3 regions of the Brevibacillus sp. AG162 genome follow, and region 3 is predicted to be linked to each of the others. Evidence: riboswitches for the same ligand, from Rfam matches in the RefSeq annotation. Region 3 holds a riboswitch; each other region holds the start of a gene.
What was found. A riboswitch is a leader RNA that binds a small molecule or an ion and turns the genes downstream of it on or off. The one in region 3 is predicted to bind lysine.

Region 1 (3,281 bases), on a different contig from region 3:
GGAATACGGTGAAGGGGTGTATGATTGGCTGGCTGGTGCTCTTTTGGTCCAGGAAGCCGGAGGCAAAATTACGGATACGCAAGGAAATGATTTTTGCTGGAAAAGCACAGGCATCGTAGCAGCAGGCTCGTCCATCTACCCTAAACTGATCCAATTGACCCCAGCTTCCTAACAGACAGATAAAAAGGGTGAGCCTATGCGCATCACCCTTTTTCCTTTTTCCGCTCACGAAAACGGCGCACCTTCATCAAGTTTCCGCACATTTTGTCATCACACCAGCGGCGCACCCGGTTGCGGCTTTCATCATAAAACACCCAGCGGCAATCCTCGTTATCACATATTTTGATTCGCTCCAGATGCTGCGGGGCAAGCAACTCCGCGAAAGAAGCCGCAATTTGTGCCATGACGAGGGGCCAACCCTCTGTTGAGCTAACATGCTTTTGCCTGTAGCCGCCCTCCTCATCTACATACAACACCTGCATATGAAAAGGGGCGAGAGCCAACGTGTTGTTCAATTCCGCAAGGTCCTCCTCTTGGAATCGGTCTCCACGGACAACGGCTTCCAGCATACGTCTCAAACGTTCGCGCAATCGCAAAAGAGACGCGGCACACTCCTCCTTCATCGGCAACGGAGCAGTTAGATTGTATGTTTGCAAAAAGGATGTCAGCCATTCCTGGTTCTCCAAGCGATTTTCCGCACGACCAGAACCGCGCCAATCACGCCAATCACTATTTAAAAAATCGATACAAAGCCAGTCCATGTCATCATCTCTCCTGACGAAACCCTTCATTTTTCTCTCTTGTATGACTATACAGGATATGGTAATATCTATTTGTAACTATCGTAATTTAATTAACTGGTTACAAGTTCATTTCTTACTGCTATTATAGCGTTTCATCAATCTGTTTCACAGACGAGGAGGAAGCGTATGAATCGGAAGGAATTGCTTTTGCACGGATGGGAATGTACGTATGACAAGGAAGACTGGTATCCACCCTTAAAAGAAGCGCTTTCCGGAGTGTCAGCTGCCGAGGCTAGCTGGCGCCCTGTGGGAGAAGCAGCCAACACGATCTGGGAAAACGTCAGCCACCTTCTTTATTACAAAGAACGCCTGCTGCATCGTCTATTGGGCACCGAATTTCCTGGCTCCGCTGAAACGAACGATGATACCTTCATCCCATCCGGCGGTCCAGATGATGAAAACGCTTGGCAAGCTACCCTTTTGCAAATGGAAAGCGTCCATCGCCACATTCATGAAAAGCTTTCCTTGCTGACAGACGAGGATTTAAATCAGACGGCTACCTATACGCCCATCTACCAAACCGTGATGAGTCTCGTCCTGCATGATGCGTTTCATACGGGACAAATCGTCCAAATTCGCAAGCTGCATGGCTCTTGGCCTGCCAGACGCTCATTTGAATAACAAAATTTCACATTGATTAATCACAAACAATCCTTTATAGTGAATGAATCACATAATTTCATACATGTTATCCTCATCTTTCACGGTGAGGATAGAGGTCGCGGCTTTTATATCATCCTGTACGAGATTCAGAGAAAATCAATGACTCCAGGTAAGGAAAATCCGCCGAAGCTCATATCGCGTCTCTGTGCGATTGGGTTGGGGCTGTACTCGAAAGGGGCAGAACTGTCACGTTTGCATGCCAAGCAAACGTGGTGAGCTATCTTCAGTGAAGGCTTGGTGGGGATTGGATGATACCGCCCTATGCCATTTTTTTGGCTATGGCGGTTTTTTCGTTTCCGACCTTCCTTCTCAAAAATCAAGAAAGGTCGTGCAAGCAGCTTATGTCACAGAATCAATTGCAACGTGGTTTAAAAGCCCGACACCTGACGATGATCGCCATCGGCGGCTCGATTGGGACGGGATTGTTTCTCGCCAGCGGAGGCTCGATCCATTCCGCCGGACCAGGTGGAGCTTTAGTCGCCTATCTCGCTATTAGTATCATGGTTTACTTCTTGATGACCAGCTTGGGGGAAATGGCGGCCTTCATGCCTGTGTCCGGTTCGTTTTCGACGTATGCCACACGGTTCGTCGATCCATCTCTCGGCTTTGCTCTCGGCTGGAACTATTGGTACAACTGGGCCATTACCATTGCCGTCGAGCTGTCAGCTTCCGCACTCATTATGAAATATTGGTTCCCGGATACCCCAGCGATATTGTGGAGCGCTTTATTCCTCGGATTGCTGTTTGCCTTGAATCTCCTGTCTGTGAAAGCCTATGGAGAATCTGAATATTGGTTTGCTTTGATTAAAGTAGTAACGGTTATCGTCTTTATTATTGTCGGTGTGTTGATGATTTTTGGCATTATGGGCGGCCAAGCAGTCGGCTTCCAAAACTTCACCAAAGGCGACGCGCCATTCAATGGCGGCTTCATGGCCCTGCTCGGTGTCTTTATGATTGCCGGATTCTCTTTCCAAGGGACAGAGCTCGTTGGTGTCGCAGCTGGGGAGAGCGAAGACCCTGCCCGCAACATTCCAAAGGCCATCCGTCAAATTTTTTGGCGCATTCTGCTCTTCTACATCCTCGCTATTTTGATCATCGGGTTGTTGGTTCCATACGATAATCCAAATCTGATTAGTGGCGACCTTACGGATATTGCAATCAGTCCGTTTACGATTGTTTTTGAAAATGCCGGTTTTGCTTTTGCAGCCTCCGTCATGAATGCCGTTATTCTTACGTCTGTATTGTCTGCTGGTAACTCTGGCATGTACGCCTCTACACGCATGCTGTGGAACTTGGCGAAAGAAGGAAAAGCACCAAAATGGTTCGCAAAAGTAACAAGTAACGGCGTACCGATCAATGCTTTGATCTTGACTGCGCTCATCGGCGCTCTTGCTTTTCTGTCCTCTCTGTTTGGGGAAGGCGAGGTGTATGTCTGGCTTTTGAATGCGTCCGGTATGTCAGGCTTCATCGCTTGGCTGGGAATTGCCATTAGTCACTACCGTTTCCGCAAAGCGTTTATCGCTCAGGGCCGTGACTTAAGCGAACTGCCTTATCGGGCAAAGTGGTTCCCGTTTGGACCGATTTTTGCTTTCATCATTTGCTGCATCGTTATTTTGGGGCAAAACTACTCCGCATTCATGGGTGGAACAATCGACTGGTATGGCGTCCTGGTCTCTTACATTGGCCTGCCACTTTTCTTAATCATTTGGCTCGCTTATAAAATCACGCAAAAGACCAAGATCGTCCCTCTTGAACAAGTAGACTTCAGCATGGATGAATACACGAAATAATAGAAGAAAAATTACGGACTTCCGT
Region 2 (3,281 bases), on a different contig from region 3:
GTATGATTGAGCAGTGGAAAGAAAGAGAAGCGTTCAGCAAAATCGAAATGGAAAGCCCCTCAAACATACGTATAACTGTACAAGTGGCGTCATGAAGAAAATGCCCCCTCTACCTATAACAAAGGGAGAGGGAGCATCCATATTTTATACTCCGTGCACGATCGCGGTTTCCTCGACATCCAGACCATATGCCGAATGAAGGCTGCGAACAGCCAGCTCTGTCAAGGCTGCTGGAATGACGCAAGAAACCTTAATATCAGACGTAGATACCATTTTAATAGAAATTTCTTTTTCTGCCAGGACGCGGAACATTTCGGCAGCTACCCCTGGATTGTTGATCATGCCTGAGCCAACAATTGATACCTTGGTCAAGCCTTCCTCGAAATCGATTTTTTCAAAGCCAAGCTCGTTTTTGTTTCTGTCCAACGTATCCAGTGCTTTTTTCAGGTCATCCGCTGCAACGGTAAAAGAAATGTTCGTAACAGACGCATCATAGGAGCTTTGGATAATGATATCCACGTTCACCTGATTGTCTGCCAGCGTATTGAACAGACGGGAGAGCGTCCCGACCTTTGCAGGCATGCCGACAACCGTGATTTTGGCAACATCTTCATCGTGTGCAACTCCACTTACTACTCTTCCTGTTTCCATGTTGGCAACCTCCTCAACGTACGTACCATCTTCGGCAGTAAAGCTCGAGCGGACGACCAGCCTTACCTTGTATTTTTTCGCAGCCTCTACTGACCTTGGATGAAGAACCCCTGCACCGAGGTTCGCCAGCTCCAGCATCTCATCGTACGAGATCGTATCCAGCTTGCTCGCAGCTGGAACGACTCGCGGATCAGCTGTATACACCCCGGACACGTCCGTAAAGATTTCGCATTTCTCAGCGTTCAAGCTCGCTGCGAGTGTAACCGCAGATGTATCCGATCCACCGCGGCCGAGCGTCGTTATTTCACCTTCGTCACTGATCCCTTGGAATCCTGCCACGATCACCACACGACCACGGCCGAGCTCCGATTGAATCCGCTCTGGATCAATTTGCTTGATCCGTGCTCTTCCGTGAATCGCCTCCGTGGTAATCCCAGCTTGCCAGCCCGTTAGAGAAATAGCGTCGTAGCCTTTGCTATGCAAGGCCATCGACAAAAGCGCGATCGATACCTGCTCCCCCGTGGTCAGCAGCATATCCATTTCACGCTCGGATGGGTATGCGCTAATCTGCTTGGCCATGTCTACCAACACGTCAGTAGATTTCCCCATTGCAGAAACAACGACTACCACATCATGCCCTTCCTCTTTGTAGCTGATTATTCGATCCGCAACTCGTAAAATTCGCTCAATGGTACCTACAGAGGTGCCTCCATATTTCTGCACGATCAACCCCATGCGGCTTCTCTCCCTTTTTCTCATATCCAATGTTGGTATTTATCTCGTATCGTATGGTTTTTCACTATTCTCTCTATAAGGAAAAGTCTTGCATTTTTATTTTACAAAAAAGGCACCGACAAGGAATAAGACCTGCCGCTGCCTACTGTTTCGACATACCGGTTCCTCCCTCCCAATACACGCGGACAACGAAGATTGACAGTCATCACCATCAAAACTCACATTGACACACCGTGAGATAGCTCTCCATCTGACAATTGGTCATTGTGCAGATGACAGTCCTGCATTTGTTCAACGCAGACCCAGCATGGAGAAAAGCGGGTTTCCCTCCACACTTCGGCGAATTCCCCTTTCCCGTTCCCTTCACAGATACCCGATCTCAGGGTGGTACTCTTGGTTTTCGCGCCTCTACCTCACTCCATAATGGAAGTGAGGCTAACTATTCTGTTTGAATCGGATTATAACATGAGTCTAAAAATGGATCAATTCCTTTTTAGAGGTCGTTCAAAAAGTTGCATTTGCTATGTGTCAAGCTTGCGCAAATGAGTGATGATTTCTTTCGCCAGCTTGTCGCCGATCCCTAATTGGCGGAAGTCTTCGACGGTCGCCTCCCGCATTTTTTTCAACGAGCCAAAATGAGAGAACAACAGCTTGCGTCGCTTCTCACCGATACCCGGGATCTCATCCAACTGCGAGGAGAGCATCGTTTTCGTCCGGGATTGTCTGTGGAATGTAATAACAAAACGGTGGACTTCATCTTGGATGCGCTGCAACAAATAAAACTCATAGCTATCCCGTCTAAGATTCACAGGCTCTGGCGGATCTCCGTACATGAGCTGAGCGGTGCGGTGCTTCTCGTCCTTCGCGAGTCCACAGACGGGAATATAGAGGCCCAGCTCGTTTTCCAGCACGTCCATAGCCGCACTGATTTGGCCCTTCCCACCATCGATCACAATCAGGTCAGGCATTGGCTGGTTTTCTTTCAGCAGGCGAGAGTAACGACGACGAACTACTTCGCGCATGGAGCCGTAATCATCTGGCCCCTCGACGGTTTTGATCTTGAATTTGCGGTATTCCTTTTTGTCAGGGCGGCCGTCTGTAAACACAATCATCGCAGACACAGGCTCGGTTCCTTGAATGTTGGAGTTGTCAAACGCTTCAATTCGATGAGGAACCGGAATCCCTAAAATGTGACCAAGATTGTGTACCGCTTGGACTGTACGAGCATCGTCCTTGGACATCAGCGCGAACTTCTCCTGCAAAGCAATACGGGCGTTCTCGGAAGCCATCTTCACGAGCTCATGCTTTTTGCCTCTTTTCGGAGCATGGACTTTGATGCCCAGCCATTCACTCAACAATTCCGGTTCACTTTCTTGCGGGAGCAAAATTTCTTTTGGCAGCGCATTTTGCTTGTCGTAGTAGAACTGGCTCACATATGACATAAAGTCTTCGGTTTCGCTGCCATAGTATGGAAAGGAAGTCGTCTGACGCTCGATCATCTTCCCTTTTCGCATATAGAACACCTGAATGCACATCCAGCCTTTTTCCACAGCGAACCCGATAATGTCGCGGTCTACCGTATCGGTGAACGTGATCTTCTGCTTCTCCATCACCGCTTCGATACTCTTGATCTGATCGCGATATTCCTTTGCACGCTCGAACTCCATGTTTTCTGCGGCTTGCAGCATTTTTTCCGTAAGGGTTTGCTTCATTTCCTCATGGCCACCATCGAGGAACCGGCTGATTTCGTCCACCAAACGCTGATTTTCCTCTGCCGATACCTCGTACACACAGGGCGCAAGACATTGTCCCAAATGGTAGTAAAGACAAACCTGCTTGGGCATATTGCGGCATTTGCGCAACGGATAGAGGCGATCCAGCAGCTTCTTCACCTC
Region 3 (3,281 bases):
TCAACCGTACAGGATGTCGCCGAAGCGGGGATGATGCTATACCGTAAACGGCGCATCCTGGAGCGGCTACGTGAGAGTGAAAAGAGCGAGGAGATTACTGAGACCACTCCTCAGCAGTAAGAGCGAAGATGAGATGGTCCTCCCATACACCGTTAATTTGCAAATAACGTAACGAAAGGCCTTCCTGGCGAAAACGGTTTTTTTCCAAGACGCGAATGGAAGCTTGATTGCGAGGCATGACAGCGGCTTGTACCCTATGCAGCCCAGCATCCGTTAAAGCAAAGCGGAGGGCAAGATTTACTGCTGATGTCGTATAGCCTTTGCCATTGCACGCCTGATCCATGAAGTAACCAATCGTTGCATTTTGCCACGCACCACGTGCGACATTCGAAAGCGCTACACGGCCAATCATCTTTCCGGATTCTCGGGAGAATACGCCGAAAGCATAGGCAGTACCATGTTCAAAATCATTCTGAGCTTGTGAAATCTGCTCTTGCTGTCCTGGGAGGGTCAAAAAAGAAGCGGGGCGGATCGGTTCAAATGGTTGGAGAAAGTCATGATTGCGCAGCCGAAGCTCTAGGAGCTCGGCTGCGTCTTGTTGTTGGAGAGGCCGTAAGAGAATCTCGTCCGTATGTAGTGACATGAGATCAATCCTCCTTAAAAAGTTGGATTGATAGTATATCATGTGCCAGAGTATTTGAGAAACATCAATTAGCCGAGCAATTCAGCAAACGATACCCCAAATGCTTTGCAAGTTTCCACTTCTTTTGCAGTAGGAGAAAGCTCGATTTTCAATCCTTCCATTGGTGTTTCCGCGCCACGCTCACTCGCTTTTTTCAGCAAAATATCAACAGCTGCACCAACATGCTCGTAAGCGGAGTCGCAAGAGCCAAAAGCAACAACCTTTTTCCCGCTGAGGTCAATATCGTCCATTTCCTCATAAAAATCCAGGCATTCGTCTGGCAGTTCGCCATCGCCCCATGTGTAGGCGCCAAGCAAGATTCCGTCGTATGCTTCGAGTTCTTTTGCGTTTGCATCCATCACTTCTTTTATCTCCAGCTCAGCACCAGTTGAACGAATACCTTCTGCAATTGCTTCAGCAATCTCCTGTGTATTCCCCGTCATGCTCGCGTATACCATCAAAATGCTCATAAAACGTAAAACCTCCAATTAGATAATGAGTATCATTCTCACAAATAAAATAATGAAAATGAGAATCGTTGTCAATAACTTTTTTCTTATTGCCACGTCTCATTCATTTTGGTAGAGTTAAATAAAATTATAATAATGTACACTAAATAGAGGTGCGCCGAAGAAGAGTAAGCCTTTTCGCAATCTGCCAGGGGGTAGGAGAAGGAAGAAAGGCTAAAGCGCCGAAGCTTATGCTATGCCCCTACGTAGCACAGGCTGGGGTGTCTCATGAAAAATGAACATCCTGTCACAAGGGACCTTTCGTCTTTTTGTGGAGCGCTATTTATGATTTGCTTCTGTAGTATCAAGAGCAATGAGATAGCGAATGCACTCATTGCTTTTTTTGATTTACCATGCTGTTATTTTGAGGAGGATGTAACTATGAACATGATGGATGCCAACGAAATTATCGCGTTTATTCAAAAAAGCGAAAAGAAAACACCAGTGAAGGTATATGTGAAAGGGAACCTGGAGGGAATCGACTTCGGTGCTAGCTCCAAAGCTTTCATTACTGGCTCAACTGGTGTTGTTTTTGGTGAGTGGAAAGAGATTGAGCCAGTACTCGCTGCTAACGCGGAAAAAATTGAAGATTATGTAGTAGAAAGCGACCGCCGCAATTCCGCTATTCCATTGCTGGACACAAAAGGGATTCAAGCGCGTATTGAGCCAGGCGCAATTATCCGTGACCAAGTGACAATCGGCAACAACGCGGTCATCATGATGGGTGCTTCCATTAACATTGGTGCAGTTATCGGTGAAGGCACGATGATCGACATGAATGTTGTCGTAGGTGGGCGTGGAACCATCGGGAAAAACTGCCACATCGGCGCGGGATCGGTTATCGCGGGAGTCATCGAGCCGCCATCTGCACAGCCAGTTGTAGTCGAGGATGATGTTGTCATCGGAGCAAATGCTGTCATTCTGGAAGGCGTACGCGTAGGTAAAGGTGCTGTCGTTGCAGCGGGTGCTGTCGTGATTGAAGATGTACCTCCATACGTGGTAGTTGCGGGAACGCCTGCACGCGTGATCAAGCAAATCGATGAAAAAACTCGTTCCAAGACAGAGATCAAGCAGGAGCTACGTCAGCTGTAAGGGAGAGAGTGTACATGGACTGGCGTTCGCTCGATGAACAATATATCGTCTCTTCTTACAAAAGAATTCCGATTGCCATAGAAAAAGGCGAAGGAAATTACTTGTACGATACGAACGGAAAGAGCTATCTCGACTTGTTTACCGGACTCGCGGTAAACGTTCTGGGTCATTCTCATCCGCGCATTGTACAGGCTCTGCGTGAGCAGGGAGAGCGTTTCTTGCATATTTCCAATGTATTTTTAAACAAGCCGGCTATTCGTTTGGCCGAGCGGTTGGTTGCGAACAGCATCAGTGGGAAAGTGTTTTTCACCAACTCTGGTGCCGAGGCTACAGAGTCTGCGATCAAGCTGATTCACAAATGGACGAAGAATGAGGGAGCAGGTCGTGAAGGCATCGTTGTCTTACGCAACAGCTTTCACGGACGAACACTTGGAGCAGTGCGTTTGACGAGGCAGGCTCATGTCTATCAAGACTTTCCTCAGCCAGCTTTTCCTGTTTATGAACTGGATGTGGAGGACACGGAAGGATTGCGAGCGATTTGCCAGGAAGCAAGGCCCGCTGCAGTCCTGATGGAGCCAGTCTTGGGTTCCGGCGGTGTGGTGCCGCTAACGGAAGCGTTCTTGCGAGAGGTAGCTGCCATCTGTGAACAAGAAGGCATGCTCTTTGTCATGGACGAAATCCAGACAGGAATGGGCAGAACAGGAAAGCTGTTTGCTTATGAGCATGCAGGCGTAACGCCAGACCTTATCCTTTTTGCCAAAGGCATAGGGGGAGGGCTTCCCCTTGGCGGAGTCATCGCTGGCCCAAAGCTGATGAACCAGTTCAAACCGGGGGATCACGGAACGACGTTCGCACCATCACCACTGTCTGCTGCCCTGGGGAATGTCGTGTTGGACGAATTGCTTGATCCAGCCTTCATTGCTCACGTAGAAGAAGTAATTGCGTATCTGTGGTCAGGCTTGGAAGCGTTGCGGATGCGTCTTCCAGATCAGCTGCAA

Region 1: it holds a riboswitch for lysine, as region 3 does, so the genes downstream of both, FB479_RS09485 (amino acid permease) here and dapD (2,3,4,5-tetrahydropyridine-2,6-dicarboxylate N-acetyltransferase) in region 3, are expected to answer to the same signal.
Region 2: it holds a riboswitch for lysine, as region 3 does, so the genes downstream of both, FB479_RS06710 (aspartate kinase) here and dapD (2,3,4,5-tetrahydropyridine-2,6-dicarboxylate N-acetyltransferase) in region 3, are expected to answer to the same signal.

The regions. Positions count from the first base shown of each region.
Region 1 covers NZ_VFNO01000002.1:966,737-970,017, forward strand. Annotated here, with positions in the region: gene FB479_RS09470 (inositol monophosphatase family protein) at 1-172, shown strand, start outside; gene FB479_RS09475 (CGNR zinc finger domain-containing protein) at 204-761, opposite strand; gene FB479_RS09480 (DinB family protein) at 930-1,424, shown strand; lysine riboswitch at 1,509-1,694, shown strand; gene FB479_RS09485 (amino acid permease) at 1,808-3,256, shown strand.
Region 2 covers NZ_VFNO01000002.1:394,544-397,824, forward strand. Annotated here, with positions in the region: gene FB479_RS06705 (YslB family protein) at 1-95, shown strand, start outside; gene FB479_RS06710 (aspartate kinase) at 145-1,386, opposite strand; lysine riboswitch at 1,618-1,805, opposite strand; gene uvrC (excinuclease ABC subunit UvrC) at 1,908-3,281, opposite strand, start outside.
Region 3 covers NZ_VFNO01000001.1:247,572-250,852, forward strand. Annotated here, with positions in the region: gene FB479_RS01080 (EcsC family protein) at 1-120, shown strand, start outside; gene FB479_RS01085 (GNAT family N-acetyltransferase) at 95-643, opposite strand; gene FB479_RS01090 (flavodoxin) at 712-1,152, opposite strand; lysine riboswitch at 1,292-1,481, shown strand; gene dapD (2,3,4,5-tetrahydropyridine-2,6-dicarboxylate N-acetyltransferase) at 1,573-2,283, shown strand; gene FB479_RS01100 (aspartate aminotransferase family protein) at 2,298-3,281, shown strand, end outside.